4 regions of the Rhizobium sp. 01L410 genome follow, and region 3 is predicted to be linked to each of the others. Evidence: predicted binding sites of a transcription regulator. Region 3 holds the regulator's gene; each other region holds the start of a gene.

Region 1 (3,657 bases), 190 kb from region 3:
GTGTTCCGTCGTTCGACGACGCGGTGAACGTGGTTCAGCGACTTCAGGAGGTTGGAACGCTCAATCGTAATACGCATGGGATGCTACCGCTTTCGACCGTGACTGTCCGGGCGCGCGAGCGCGCCAGAAAAATGCCTTTCCGGCTCCATGGCCGGAGGAGTGGACGGGCAAAATGGCAGAACTTTGCCGGGCATTGCAAGGGGTGCAAGGCTTTGCAGGCCTGCAAAGGCGCATTTACCCAATGATCCTCACAGAAATCCGAACCCTTGCCGCGAACGAAGCCTGCGCGCATAAAGAGCCGACGCCAGAGAGGGCCTTTGAAATTGAGTAATGAAGAGACGGCGGGCGAGGGCGGCAAGCTTCGCACCTACCGCCTGCATAATGTCAGCATCCCCGCCCGCCCGCTCGAAGCGGCGCTGTATCTGGTCGCAACGCCGATCGGCAATCTCGGCGATATCACGCTTCGCGCGCTGGAAACGCTGGCGGGAGCCGATGTGCTCGCCTGCGAGGATACGCGTGTGACGCGCGTGCTTCTCGATCGCTACGGCATCCAGAATCGGCCCTTTTCCTATCACGAATACAATGCCGACGAGGCCGGTCCGCGTCTGATGCAGGCGATCGAGGCCGGAAAATCGGTTGCGCTGGTCTCGGATGCCGGAACACCGCTGGTCTCCGATCCGGGCTACCGTCTGGCGCAGACAGCCATCGAGACCGGCTACAAGGTTGTTCCGATCCCGGGTGCTTCGGCCCCGCTGGCGGCCCTCGTCGGTTCCGGTCTGCCAAACGAAGCCTTTCTTTTCGCCGGTTTTCTGCCGGTCAAGGACAAGGCGCGCCGCGACCGGCTGGGCGAATTCGCAACCACGCCGGCAACGCTGCTGTTTTTCGAGTCCCCGCATCGCATCGGCGCGACGCTGGCGGCTGCGGCCGATGTGCTGGGCGGTGAACGCCTTGCCTCGGTTTGCCGCGAACTGACCAAGACCTATGAGGAATTCCGCCGTGGCACGCTCGCGGAACTTGCTGCCCACTACGCCGAGAACGACAATGTGAAGGGCGAGATCGTCCTCGTCGTGGCACCGGCCGCCGAGAAGCCGGCCGATGCTGCCGATGTCGATGCGATCCTTGCCGATCTCTCGGGCACGATGCCGACAGCCAAGGCGGCAGCCGAGGCCGCAAAGCTGACGGGTCTGCCCCGCAAGGAGCTTTATCAGCGCTTGCTGGAGATGAAGGCGGATGAGCGGTAGCGGCCCTCGCGCGGACAGGCAGAAGGCGCTGCGCCGGGGCCGGTTCTCGGAATACGCGGCCGCACTGTTTCTTATCCTGAAGGGCTACCGCATCGCCGCCTTCCGCTATCGCACCAAGCTCGGCGAGATCGATATCATCGCCCGCAAGGGCGATCTCGCCATTTTCGTCGAGGTCAAAGCACGGCGTGACGAGCGCGGCGCGGTCGACGCTGTTTCTTATGCGGCTCAGAAACGCATCCGTGATGCCAGCGACCTCTGGCTTGCCCGCCAGCCGGCCAATCACCTTCTATCGCAGCGTTACGACATCGTGGCCGTGTTGCCCGGCCGCTTGCCCCGGCATTTCCCAAATGCCTTCTAGCGGCATTGCATAGGCGTGCAGACAGCCAGGCTTTGTAATTTTTCTGTCATGCAAATGTAAAGGAGGCGTCACGTAAGGCCTCTATTGGCTTCCTCACCCCAACAATTGGTGGAGAGGATTTATCCATGTTCAAGACGTTTTCTCTGGCCGCTGCCGCGGTCGTATTGTCTTCGTCGGCATCGTTCGCCGCAACCGAGATCACCTGGTGGCACGCCATGGGTGGCGAACTCGGGCAGAAGCTCGAGCAGATCGTTCAGAAGTTCAACGACAGCCAGACCGAATATCACGTGACCCCGGTTTTCAAGGGCACCTATCCTGAGACCCTGACTGCCGCTATCGCCGCTTTCCGTGCTGGTCAGCAGCCGGCTATCGTTCAGGTCTTCGAAGTCGGCACCGGCACGATGATGGCCGCCAAGGGCGCCGTCTATCCGGTTTACAAGCTGATGGCCGACGAGGGCGAGCCCTGGGATCCGTCGAAGTTCATCGCGCCTGTCGTCGGTTACTACTCCGATCCGGAAGGCAACATCCTGTCCTTCCCGTTCAACTCCTCGACGCCGATCCTCTATTACAACAAGGACGTCTTCAAGAAGGCTGGCCTCGATCCGGAAGTTGCCCCGAAGACCTATGCCGAACTGGCTGAGTTCTCGAAGAAGATCGTTGACTCCGGCGCTGCCAAGTGCGGCTTCACCATTACCTATGCTGCAACCTGGCTCGGCCTCGAAAACTTCTCGGCCATCCACGACCTGCCCTACGGCACGCTGCAGAACGGCTTTGGCGGCACCAAGGCTGAGCTGAGCTTCAACGGCCCGAACCAGGCTCGTCTCTGGAGCGACCTGAAGAAGTGGCAGGATGCCGGTTACTTCCAGTACGGTGGTCCGGGCGGCGGCCCCGATGCAGCTCCGAAGTTCTACTCGCAGGAATGCGCCATTTACATGGGCTCCTCGGGCTCGCGCGCTGGTGTGATCAACAACGCCAAGGCCTTGCAGGTCGGCTTCTCGACACTGCCCTACTACGACGACGTCACCAAGGATCCGAAGAACTCGATCATCGGCGGCGCAACGCTCTGGACGCTGAACGGCCAGAAGCCTGAGGTCTACAAGGGTGTTGCCAAGTTCTACACCTACCTCAGCCAGCCGGAAGTTCAGGCTGATTGGCACCAGTTCTCGGGCTATCTGCCGATCACCAATGCTGCCTACGATCTCGGCAAGTCGCAGGGTTATTACGACAAGAACCCGGGCTCCGACGTTGGCCTGAAGCAGATCCTGCGCGGCACGCCGTCCGAAAACTCCAAGGGCGTTCGTTTCGGCAACCTGACCCAGATCCGCGACGTTATCGACCAGCAGTTCGAAACCGTGCTGTCTGGCAAGCAGACCGCCCAGCAGGCGCTCGACGAAGCCGTCAAGGAAGGCAACGCCATCCTGCGCGAGTTCGAAGCCGCCAACTCGAACTAAGCTTTCGAAGCAGAAGCTGAGCCCTCCCCAGTCCGGGGAGGGCCTTTCCATATCGGGCGAGCCATGCAGACAAAGCGCACAATCTTCTCGAACCGCGTCCTGCCATATTTTCTTTTGGCGCCGCAGCTCGCAGTCACCCTGGTCTTCTTCATCTGGCCGGCCTTTCAGGCCTTCCGGCAGTCCTTCCTGCGCGAAGACCCCTTCGGCATGAAGACCACCTTTGTCTGGTTCGCCAATTATACCAAGCTCTTCGGCAGCACCGATTATATGAACGCGCTGTGGGTGACGCTGATCTTCTCGGTTTCCGTCACCGTGTTGTCGATGGGGCTGTCACTGCTCTTTGCTGTCTGCGTCAATCGCGTTCTGAAGAGCGGCCGCATCTATACGACGCTGCTCGTCTGGCCCTATGCCGTGGCGCCAGCGGCCGCCGGCCTGCTCTGGTGGTTCATGTTCAACCCCAGCATCGGCATCCTGCCCTATATCCTTCGCCAGTTCGGCTATGACTGGAACCACCGCCTCGACGGCAATGACGCGATGATCCTCATCGTCATTGCCTCGGCCTGGAAGCAGATTTCCTACAATTTCCTGTTCTTCGTCGCTGGCCTGC
Region 2 (3,657 bases), 320 kb from region 3:
CGCAGTCGGCGGCGGTGGCATCGGCGAGGAGCTGAAGCTTTCCATCTCGCGCGGCTTCGGCGCCAAGACGGTGGCTCTCGTGCTGTTGCTCTTCGTGACGATCGTTGCCGTTGATCAGTTCTCCGCATGGCTGCGCCGCCGTCTGGTCGGCGAGCACGCTTTCCTTCTGCAACATTGAGGCCCGCCATGACGGTGATTGACGCAAACCGGATGCACGAGATCGAGGCGCGCTATCCCGAATATTTCCACCGCTCGTTCCGCCAGCGGTTCGGCGCCCTGCTGATCGTGATCGCGACGCTGCTCTATGGTCTCTACGCCGTCTGGTTCTTCGACCTGCCGAAGCTACTCGCCGAAGCCCATTGGGAGCGCGTCGGCATCTATCTCAGCCAGTGGGTGAGCTATGACGTACAGCCCGAATTCCGCATTCAAGAGGACGGCTCGATCGAGACGCGCTACCCGCGCTTCTCGCCGCTCGGCGACGACCCGCATCCGGATTGGGTGAAGAACGAGCCCGGCAGCGTCACGGTTTTCGTCAGCGGCACCAACCGCACGGTCGTGGTCACCAAGGCGATGACGACAGTCAACGCCCATGGCATCAGCGTTCCCGTCGATCTCTCTTCAGGCGCCCCGAAGGTCGTCGGCGAAGTTCCCTCGTGGATGACCGTCTATGACGACAACGTGCTTGCCGATCTCGGCTTTGCCGGTGACGTCAGCATCGCCTCCGACCGCGTGAAGGTGCGAAAGCGCTTCCTCGGCTGGGCGAATTTCGTCTTCGACACGCATTCTCCTTTCTTTGACAAGCCGGCCGGCGAAGTTCTGAGCCTGATCGTTTCGGGCCCCCGCCTCGACCCCAGCCACTCGAACATCTCGCTTGCCTTCGACAATATCTGGAACAATTCTGCCTGGCAGCACGGCGATGTCTGGACCAAGCTTTTCCAGACCATCGTCATGGCCTTCCTCGGCACGCTGCTCGGCTCGCTGGTGGCGTTCCCGCTGGCTTTCCTGGCGGCGCGCAACATCACGCCGAACCGGCTGCTGAACCAAGTGCTGAAGCGCTTCTTCGATTTCCTGCGCTCGGTCGACATGCTGATCTGGGCGCTGTTCCTGACCCGTGCTTTCGGCCCCGGGCCGCTTGCCGGTTCCGGCGCCATCTTCCTGACGGAGACGGGAACGCTCGGAAAGCTCTATTCGGAAGGCCTCGAGAATATCGACAACAAGCCGCGCGAAGGCATCAAGTCGACGGGTGCCTCGACCATGCTCGTTCATCGCTACGGCATCATCCCGCAGATCGTCCCCGTCATCGTCAGCCAGACGCTCTACCAGTGGGAATCGAATGTTCGCGGCGCGACGATCATCGGCGCCGTCGGTGCCGGCGGCATCGGCCTGAAGCTCTGGGAAGCGATGCGCACGAACTCCAACTGGGAGAACGTCGCTTATATGGTCATCCTGATCCTGATCGTCGTCTTCCTGTTCGACATGGCCTCTAACGCGCTTCGCCACCGGCTGATGGGCAGCAAGACACATTAAAAAGATGATGGCGCCACGGCGTCATCATCATTCTGTCACGGAAATCTTTTAGCCGGGAACGAGCTTGCAGTCCGCGGTCAAATCACTGACATTGCGACCCCTGTTTCTGACGTTTTCCCGGGACAAGACCTTTGCGATACGCTCTCTATTTCACGCCGCCGCAGGATGATTTCCTGACGCGGGCGGCTGCCGAATGGCTCGGCCGCGATGCGTTTTCCGGCGAAACTTACCCGGCTCCCGAAGAGGCGGGGCTTCCTGCCGAAGAGCAGCTGACACTGACCGCAGATCCACGCCGCTACGGCTTCCACGCGACGATCAAGGCGCCATTCGCGCTTGCCTCCTCGGTGACCGAGAGCGACCTGATGGCCGTGGTCGAGGACTTCGCGGCCCGCACTCCGGCCTTCGAAATTCCCGAACTGGTGCTCGGCCAGCTTGGCCGGTTCTTCGCACTCGTACCCGGTTCGCTGCATCCGCCGCTTCAGGATTTTGCCGCAAGCGTGGTAAGGTCCTTCGAGCCGCTGCGTGCCGCCCTGTCCGAGGCCGATATTGCCAGGCGCAAGCCGGAGAAGCTGACGGAAAGCCAGAGAGCCAATCTGATGCGCTGGGGCTATCCCTATGTCATGGACGATTTCGGCTTCCACATGACATTGACCGGCCAGGTTCCCGACGAGCGCTCGGCGCTGATGAAATCGATCCTGGAGCGGCGTTTTGGCGCTTTCACCGGCCGCCCGCTTCCCATTTCCGGCATCGCCGTCTTCACCGAGGAGACACGCGGCGCCGATTTCAAGGTTCATAGCCTTTTGCCGCTTACCGGCACCAAACGCTGAAAGACGATGCAATGACAAAAGAGACCGTGCTTTCCAACGCCCGCATCATTCTCGAGGATGACATCCTTCACGGCTCGCTGCTGATCCGCGATGGGAAGATCGCCGACATTTCCGAGGGCAACTCGGCCCATGGCGAGGATTTCGAGGGCGACTACCTGCTTCCCGGTCTCGTCGAACTGCATACCGACCATCTGGAAGGCCATTACTCGCCACGCCCCGGCCTGCGCTGGCACAAGACGGCAGCGATCCAGGCGCACGATGCGCAGATCGTCACCTCCGGCATCACCACCGTCTTCGACTGCTTGCGCATGGGCGCGGACGAGGATGGCGGCTTCGATCGCGGCGAGATGCGCGACATGGCCGACGCCATCCAGAAGGCCGAGCAGGAAGGCCGCCTGCGGGCCGAGCATCTGCTGCATCTGCGCTGTGAGGTTTCAGCCGACAACGTCATGGAGCATTTCGCCGACTTCGAGAACGACCCCTATGTCCGGCTCGTCTCGCTGATGGACCACGCTCCCGGCCAGCGGCAGTTCCAGACCATGGACCAGTACATCTTCTACTATCAGAAGAAGCGCGGCCTCTCCGACGAGGTATTTGCCAAGTTTATCGAGAAGCGGCTTGCCGAATCCGCCCGCAACTCTACTCCCCACCGCATCGCCATTTCCAAGATCTGCAAGGAACGCGGCATCACGATTGCCAGTCACGACGACGCAACGCTCGATCATGTGGACGAGGCGATCGAGAACGGCGTGCGCCTTGCCGAGTTCCCGACGAGCTTCGACGCCGCCAAGGCATCGCACGAGCACGGCATGAGCGTGCTGATGGGTGCGCCGAACATCGTGCGTGGCAAGTCGCATTCCGGCAATATCGCCGCCCGCGATCTCGCCGAGCGCGGCGTGCTGGATGTGCTTTCCTCCGACTACGTGCCGCTCAGCATGCTCTATGCGCCCTTCATCATCGCCGATGAGGTCGAGTCCATTTCGCTGCCGAAGGCAATTGCTATGGTCACCTCGACGCCGGCCCGCACCGTCAGCCTCGACGATCGCGGCCGGATCGCCACCGGGCTGCGCGCCGATCTGGTGCGCGTCTTCCGTGACGAAGGCGTGCCGGTCACCCGTTCCGTCTGGCGCGAAGGACGCCGTGTCGCATGATCCCGTCGCACGAACCCCACGCCGTTCCCGGCAGCGAACGCGGCATCATGGTCGTCGTTGTCGGGCCGAGCGGCGCCGGCAAGGATACGCTGATCGCCGTCGCTGCCCAGCATTTCGGCAGCCGTCCCGACGTGCATTTCGTCCGCCGCGTC
Region 3 (3,657 bases):
CGTGTGCATGAATCCGGCACCGGCCTGTCTGGCGGCCAGCAGCAGCGTCTCTGCATCGCCCGCGCCGTCGCGGTCTCGCCTGAGGTCATCCTCATGGACGAACCCTGCTCGGCGCTCGATCCGATCGCAACCGCAAAGGTCGAGGAGCTGATCCACGAGCTGCGCGAAAGCTACACGATCGTCATCGTGACGCACTCCATGCAGCAGGCGGCCCGCGTCTCGCAGCGCACCGCCATGTTCCACCTCGGCAACCTCGTCGAGGAGAACGACACCGACAAGATGTTCACCAATCCGGACGATCCGCGCACCCAGGACTACATCATGGGCCGCTTCGGCTGATCTTTGGCGTCACGACTTCCGATAGAGACACTCAAGGACATTTCCCATGGCATCGACACATATCTTTTCTGCATATGACGAAGATCTGAAGTTCCTGACCCGCCGCATCTCCGAGATGGGCGGTCTGGCGGAACAGATGGTCTCCGACGCTGTGCGCGCGCTGGTCAATGGCGACGGCGCACTGGCGCAGAAGGTCATCTCCGACGACGTGATCCTCGATCACGCCGAGCGCGAGATCAACGACAAGGCGATCGTCACCATCGCCCGCCGCCAGCCGATGGCGTCGGACCTGCGCGAGATCATGGGGTCGATCCGCATCGCCGCCGACCTCGAACGCGTCGGCGATCTCGGCAAGAACACCGCCAAGCGCGTCATCGCCGTGCAGAGCACCGGCGTTCCGCGCAAGCTCGGCCGCGGCCTGGAGCATCTCTCCGAACTGGCGCTCGTCCAGCTAAAGGAAGTGCTCGACGTTTACACGACGCGCGCCGCCGACAAGGCGAAGTCGATCCGCGAGCGCGACGAGGAAATCGACGCGATGTACACCTCGCTGTTCCGCGAGCTCCTGACCTATATGATGGAAGATCCGCGCAACATCACCAGCTGCACGCATCTGCTGTTCTGTGCCAAGAACATCGAACGCATCGGCGACCACGCCACCAACATCGCAGAAACCATCTACTACATGGCGACCGGCGCCCAGCCGGAGGGCGAGCGTCCGAAGGACGACACCGCCAACACCGTCGGCGCGGTCACGGAATAATATCCGGACCGGGCCTCAGGAGACAGAACAGAATGATCCCGAGAGTTGCAGTCGTTGAAGACGAAGAAGCACTGAGCGTGCTTCTTCGTTACAATCTCGAAGCCGAAGGTTTCGAGGTCGACACCATCCTGCGCGGCGATGAGGCGGAAATCCGCCTTCAGGAGCGGACGCCGGACCTTCTTATCCTTGATTGGATGCTGCCTGGCGTATCAGGCATCGAGCTTTGCCGCCGGCTGCGCATGCGCCCGGAGACCGAGCGTCTGCCGATCATCATGCTGACGGCGCGCGGCGAGGAAAGCGAACGCGTTCGCGGCCTGTCGACCGGCGCCGACGACTATGTCGTCAAGCCGTTCTCGACGCCCGAGCTCGTCGCTCGCGTCAAGGCGATGCTGCGCCGCGCTAAGCCCGAAGTTCTCTCGACCGTGCTGAAATGCGGCGATATCGAACTCGACCGCGAGACGCACCGCGTTCATCGCAAGACCCGCGAAGTCCGTCTCGGACCGACCGAGTTTCGCCTGCTGGAATTCCTGATGGCCTCTCCCGGCCGCGTCTTCTCGCGCTCGCAGCTTCTGGATGGCGTCTGGGGTCACGACATCTATGTCGACGAGCGCACCGTCGATGTCCATGTCGGCCGTCTGCGCAAGGCGCTGAACTTCTCCAATATGCAGGATGTCATCCGCACCGTTCGCGGCGCTGGATATTCGATGGAAGCTTGAAGCTTTCGGAATTGAGACACAAAAAAACGGGCCGTAAGGCCCGTTTTTCGTTTGTGCTTACCCGGCTCAGTTTGCCCGGGCTGCTGCCCTGCGGCGCTCGTTGACCGGTTGGTAGGCCAGACGCTGGTGGTAGGTGCAGTAAGGCGAAGAATCCGGGCTTTCGCAGCCGCAGAAGTGGAAATCGTCCTTCAAGGGATCGCCGACCGGCCACTTGCAGGTGCGCTCGGTGAGCTCCGTCAGGCCGAGACGGCGGGAAATCGGGACGATCACGTTCTTGGCGGGACGGTATTCCATCTCCTCCATCACGTCGATTTCGATCTCTTCCTTCAGCATCGTCGCGCCCTGCTGGCGGGTGACCGTACGGGTCGTCGCCAGACGCGATGCGTAGGTTGGGGCGCGGGGTGCTGCCGCCGTACGCTTGGGAGCGCGGGCAGCCGTGGCGTTGCCGCCGGCCTTCGCACGGCCCGGCAGCGCCAGACGGTGAACCTTGCCGATAACGGCGTTACGGCTGACGCCGCCAAGCTGGGCAGCGATCTGGCTCGCGCTCAGCCCTTCGGACCACAGTTTCTTGAGTTTCTCGACCCGCTCGTCTGTCCAGTTCATGCCCTGTGTCTCCGCCGTTTAAGCGTTGCGAAGGCAGAATCCCTCACTGTTTGCCCCGGACGAATCCGACACAAGAAACGCTTGACTAATTTTGGTGACTAGTTCCGCCGCATGCAGTCTAGTAATTGAGTTTTAACCTAGTGTGAGGCTGACTCCGTGACAAGAGTCGCAGGAATCCGGATGAATCGAATTCGGGGTTTTCCCCAACTTGCTTCCCCTGAGAGTCATTTCTGCAACATTAGCTGTTGATAAAACGCGACATTGCTTGAGCGTCTCTCAGAAGCCACGAAAGCCGCAGTTTTGTTGACATTGCAGTGCGAAAAGTAAATAGTGCAAGTCGCCGCCGAAAGGCGGCATTTTTAATTTTTCGGACCTGGTTTTTAGCCGGAGTCCGGTTGCCCGTAAGTTGACAGGAGACCGCGCCATGGCTGAAGCCGCGCCGCTATATGATACCTATTCTCGTGCCCCATTGCGGTTCGAGCGAGGTGAGGGCGTGTGGCTGATTACCGAAAGCGGCGAACGATATCTGGATTTCGGTGCCGGCGTCGCGGTGACCTCGGTCGGCCACAGCAATCCGCATGTCGTGGATACCCTGAAGGCACAGGCCGACAAGGTCTGGCACCTGTCCAACATCTATGAAATCCCCGGGCAGGAAAAGCTCGCCAGGCGGCTGACGGAGGCGACTTTCGCCGACAAGGTGTTCTTCACCAATTCCGGCGCGGAAGCCCTGGAATGCGCGATCAAGACCGCACGCCGCTACCAGTATTCGAAGGGCCATCCCGAGCGTTTCCATATCATCACGTTCGAAGGCGCCTTCCACGGCCGGACGCTGGCGACGATCGCTGCAGGCGGGCAGGAAAAGTACCTCGAAGGCTTCGGCCCCAAGGCGCCTGGCTTTGACCAGGTGCCCTTCGGCGATATCGACGCTGTGCGCGCCGCAATCACCGATGCGACCGCAGGCATTCTGATCGAGCCGGTTCAGGGCGAGGGTGGCATTCGCCCTGTGACCACCGAGTTCATGAAGGCGCTGCGCGCGCTCTGCGACGAGAAGGGCCTGCTGCTCATTCTCGACGAGGTCCAAACGGGCGTCGGCCGTACCGGCAAGTTCTTTGCCTATGAGTGGTCCGGCGTGACCCCTGACATCATGGCTGTCGCCAAGGGCATCGGTGGCGGCTTCCCGCTCGGCGCCTGCCTGGCAACGGCGGAAGCTGCGTCCGGCATGAAGGCCGGCACCCACGG
Region 4 (3,657 bases), on a different contig from region 3:
GGCAAGCCCCCACCGCACCGCTGAGACGCGCTTTGCCGCGCCGACGCCGATGATGGCGCCGGTGATCGTATGCGTCGTCGAAACCGGAATGCCGAGCCATGTCGCGCCGAACAGCGTCAGCGCTCCGCCGGTCTCCGCGCAGAAACCCTGCATAGGATTGAGCTTGGTGATCTTCGATCCCATCGTGTGGACGATTCGCCAGCCGCCGAAGAGCGTACCGAGCGCCATCGCCGTCTGGCAGGAAAGCACGACCCACAGCGGAACGTGGAAGCTGCCGCCGAGATAGCCCTGCGAATAGAGAAGCACGGCAATGATGCCCATGGTCTTCTGCGCATCATTGCCGCCATGGCCAAGCGAATAGAGCGAGGCGGAGACGAACTGCAGGATGCGGAAGGTGCTGTCGACGGCAAACGGCGTCTGCCGCACGAAGATCCACGAGACGGCGAGCACCAGGAACAGCGCCAGCAGAAAGCCGATCATCGGCGACAGCACGATGGCTCCTGCCGTTTTCAGCAGGCCGCCCCAGACGATCGAGCTGAAGCCGACCTTGGCGAGGCCGGCGCCGACGAGACCGCCGACCAGTGCATGCGACGAACTCGACGGTATCCCGAAGACCCAGGTGACGATGTTCCAGATGATCGCGCCCATCAAGGCCGCAAAAATCACCAGCGGGCTGACGATCTCGGGATTGATGATACCGGTGCCCAGCGTTTCCGCCACATGCAGACCGAAGAACAGGAAGGCGATGAAATTGAAGAACGCCGCCCACATCACGGCATATTGGGGCTTCAACACACGAGTCGAGACGATTGTCGCGATCGAGTTCGCCGCATCGTGCAGTCCGTTCAGGAAATCGAAGAACAGCGCGACCGCGATCAGTCCGATCAGCAGCGGAAAGGCGAGGGTGGCATCCATCAGACGTTCTCGATCACGATGCCGCTGATTTCGTTGGCAACGTCCTCGAACCGGTCGACCACCTTTTCGAGCTCGGCATAGATCTCGCTGCCGATGATATAGGCCATCGGGTTGGAGGCGCCGTGACGGCGGAACAGGTCTTTCAGACCGAGATCGTAAAGCTCGTCCGACTTGCCTTCGACCCGAGTGACTTCCTCAGCGATCGATGTCAGCCGCTGCGCATTGGCGCCCATCCGGTCGAGAAGCGGAATGGCCTCGGCAATCAGATGTGCCGCCTTGACGATTTCCTTGCCCATCTCCTGCATACCGGGATCGAAGCTCTTCTGTTCGAACAGGCGGATGGTCTTGACCGTCTTGTGCATCATGTCGATCGCGTCATCGAGCGACTGGATCAGATCCTTGATGTCGCCGCGGTCGAATGGCGTGATGAAGCTGCGGCGCACGGCCAGCAAAACTTCGCGGGTAATATCGTCGGCCTCGTTTTCCAGCGTGACGATGCGGTTGCAATGCCGCTCGGTATCGTTTCCGGCCAGCAATTCGTTCAGCGATTCCGCCGCGCCGACGACGGTGCGCGAGTGCTGAGCAAAAAGATCGAAGAATCGATCTTCGCGCGGAAGAAGTTTGCGAAACCAGCTTAACATGGCGACCCCGTGAGTGCTTGAGTTGTCACGCAACTGTCACAAATGGGGTCCTGTTGCAATAAAAGCCGGGCCGAACATACCGCGCCAGCAGGCTTTTCCACGCGTTTGAGGCAGGTTTCACACAGCCTCGGGAATACGATTCTCTTAATGAAGGTCGAGTGTCAGCTGCCGGTTCTTGATCTGAGGCAGGGGCAGGCCGATATCGATCTTGCCGAACACGCGCCGTCTGCGCTCCTCGTCCTTTTCCCGCTCGGCGCGGCTGGCAGCCACGGTCGCAAGCGCATTCGCAATCACCTGTTCGGCATGGGTCATAGGAACCTCCGTCTGATGTTCCTATTTTGTTCTCATTTAAGCGAATAGTCAAGTCTGCTCATTCACCGAAGTAGAACAGCGGCTCGCGGGTCAGTTCGCCGTTGCCGATATGGCCATACAAGTCCTGGCCGAGGATCCAGTAGGTAATTTTTTGCGTCGTCAGGGAGAAAACATAGTCTCCGTCGATCCAGTGCTCGGCCTTGCTGCCGCCGATTGGGAACAAAAACTTGCCTGCTTGAAACAGGACCGCTTTCTCAGACTTATGATCGAAAATGTATCTCGTTTTCGCCATGTGTCATCCCGCTTCTATACGCAGGATGCAACGTCACATGGGATTTTGATCATGTCTATATTATCAGAAGTAGAGTCTGATTATATTCACAGATAAGCTTTAGCTTAAACAGCATTATCCCAAAAATGGATAATACATCACCGGCCGCAGGGGCGGGGATGTATTCCGACAATACAAGCTTGGATTGTTGAATTTGGAGGCCTCGCCCGGAATTGAACCGGGGTACAAGGATTTGCAGTCCTCTGCGTCACCACTCCGCCACGAGGCCATCCGTGAACGACTTGTTCAGTGGTGGCGCGGATTTAGAATGATCCAAAGGAAACCGCAAGAGGTGTTTTTCGAAAAATCTTGACCGGCAACAACTCGTCCACCGTCAATCGGCATCCGGCGCCCTTGATCATTCGGCGAATCCGCTCATTATCCGTATATGAGAAATATCTCAAAACCCTTTGTCACCAAGGACGATCCCGACCGCCACGTCCGGTGCCAGGACGCGCTGCAATTCGCGTTCCGCGATTTGATCGAGGCGGCCGTGGCCGCCGGATGGAGTGAGCAGGAAGCGCTGGATGCCGTCGGCTATCTTGCCGAAGGGCATATGCGGGAGCGGGTGGCGAGGGCGGATGCCGCGGCATTGGCGGCGCTTTTGAAGACAATGCGCTGATCCGCGCGGCTATCCAACGCCTCAATTCGATCTTTGAAGCGCGGCAATCGGCGAGACGCCACCTGTGGTGACGCTGGGTGCGGCAGAGCCGATCAGTGGAATACAGAGAATGATTGCGACGAAACCGCCGATAAAGCAGGCGCCGAGTATCAGGGATCTGTTCATGCCTATTCCGCGTTCGCTTCGATTGCGGCCTTTATCGCAAGCGAAGCTGACAGGTTCCTGAAACGCTGTTCAGGGTTTTGGTGCGGATTTCAGATAAAGATAGGCGCCGATGGCAAAAAAGCTAAGCGTCAAGCCCGGCCAGGCGATGAATACGGTCGTGTAGCCGCATGCGCCAGTGAAGCAATCTCCGAGCGTTCCCGCTAGGGATAGCCGCATGGACAAGACGCCCGCAAGAATGACGCTTGCGGCGGCGATCAGCAGCAGAATGAAAATCGTAAAACCCGTGCTTCGCATTCGAACCTAAAGAGCGGGCCTACTGATTCCTGCCTGCTGCGCTGTGATTGTCCTCAACTCGTCCGGCTGTTGACCAGTCCGCAGCAAAGAATGCCGACGAGCGCCGCACCGATGAACAAGTCGAAGAGTGTGAAATGCACGAACATGGCAGACATGGCCTGCTCCTCCTCATTTCCTCCGGTTGCAAGAATACCACAGGGCCACGCTTTATGCCACTTCGGAGTTTGGAATGCGCTCCGGCGCACGCGACAGCGCCGCGTCCACTCAAGTATTCTTGCCGCAGCCGCGCGCGGAGCCTTGAAAGCATCCGAACCCGGGATTAAGAGACGCATGTAGCCGCCGAAAACGGGCAAGAGGATAAGATGGATTTCGAAGCA

What was found. The regulator PhoB, encoded in region 3, activates phosphate uptake and scavenging genes when phosphate is short. The targets are predictions, from matches to a motif close to TGTCATNNANCTGTCAT.
Region 1: the regulator PhoB is predicted to act here: its motif matches at 1,633-1,649, upstream of ugpB (sn-glycerol-3-phosphate ABC transporter substrate-binding protein UgpB).
Region 2: the regulator PhoB is predicted to act here: its motif matches at 1,550-1,566, upstream of AC1DV9_RS09250 (DUF1045 domain-containing protein).
Region 4: the regulator PhoB is predicted to act here: its motif matches at 1,580-1,596, upstream of AC1DV9_RS19045 (DUF47 domain-containing protein).

The regions. Positions count from the first base shown of each region.
Region 1 is NZ_JBFTST010000003.1:259,178-262,834, reverse strand. Features, by position in the region: gene dnaN (DNA polymerase III subunit beta) at 1-77, opposite strand, end outside; gene AC1DV9_RS08505 (hypothetical protein) at 173-331, shown strand; gene rsmI (16S rRNA (cytidine(1402)-2'-O)-methyltransferase) at 324-1,241, shown strand; gene AC1DV9_RS08495 (YraN family protein) at 1,231-1,599, shown strand; gene ugpB (sn-glycerol-3-phosphate ABC transporter substrate-binding protein UgpB) at 1,725-3,050, shown strand; gene ugpA (sn-glycerol-3-phosphate ABC transporter permease UgpA) at 3,114-3,657, shown strand, end outside.
Region 2 is NZ_JBFTST010000003.1:396,293-399,949, forward strand. Features, by position in the region: gene phnE (phosphonate ABC transporter, permease protein PhnE) at 1-178, shown strand, start outside; gene phnE (phosphonate ABC transporter, permease protein PhnE) at 187-1,527, shown strand; gene AC1DV9_RS09250 (DUF1045 domain-containing protein) at 1,659-2,354, shown strand; gene AC1DV9_RS09255 (alpha-D-ribose 1-methylphosphonate 5-triphosphate diphosphatase) at 2,366-3,505, shown strand; gene phnN (phosphonate metabolism protein/1,5-bisphosphokinase (PRPP-forming) PhnN) at 3,502-3,657, shown strand, end outside.
Region 3 is NZ_JBFTST010000003.1:72,086-75,742, reverse strand. Features, by position in the region: gene pstB (phosphate ABC transporter ATP-binding protein PstB) at 1-339, shown strand, start outside; gene phoU (phosphate signaling complex protein PhoU) at 386-1,099, shown strand; gene phoB (phosphate regulon transcriptional regulator PhoB) at 1,132-1,815, shown strand; gene AC1DV9_RS07565 (GcrA family cell cycle regulator) at 1,882-2,418, opposite strand; gene AC1DV9_RS07560 (aspartate aminotransferase family protein) at 2,843-3,657, shown strand, end outside.
Region 4 is NZ_JBFTST010000008.1:210,897-214,553, reverse strand. Features, by position in the region: gene AC1DV9_RS19050 (inorganic phosphate transporter) at 1-915, opposite strand, end outside; gene AC1DV9_RS19045 (DUF47 domain-containing protein) at 915-1,556, opposite strand; gene AC1DV9_RS19040 (hypothetical protein) at 1,701-1,868, opposite strand; gene AC1DV9_RS19035 (hypothetical protein) at 1,927-2,160, opposite strand; tRNA gene AC1DV9_RS19030 (tRNA-Cys) at 2,355-2,428, opposite strand; gene AC1DV9_RS19025 (hypothetical protein) at 2,588-2,821, shown strand; gene AC1DV9_RS19020 (hypothetical protein) at 2,843-2,986, opposite strand; gene AC1DV9_RS19015 (protein-L-isoaspartate O-methyltransferase family protein) at 3,643-3,657, shown strand, end outside.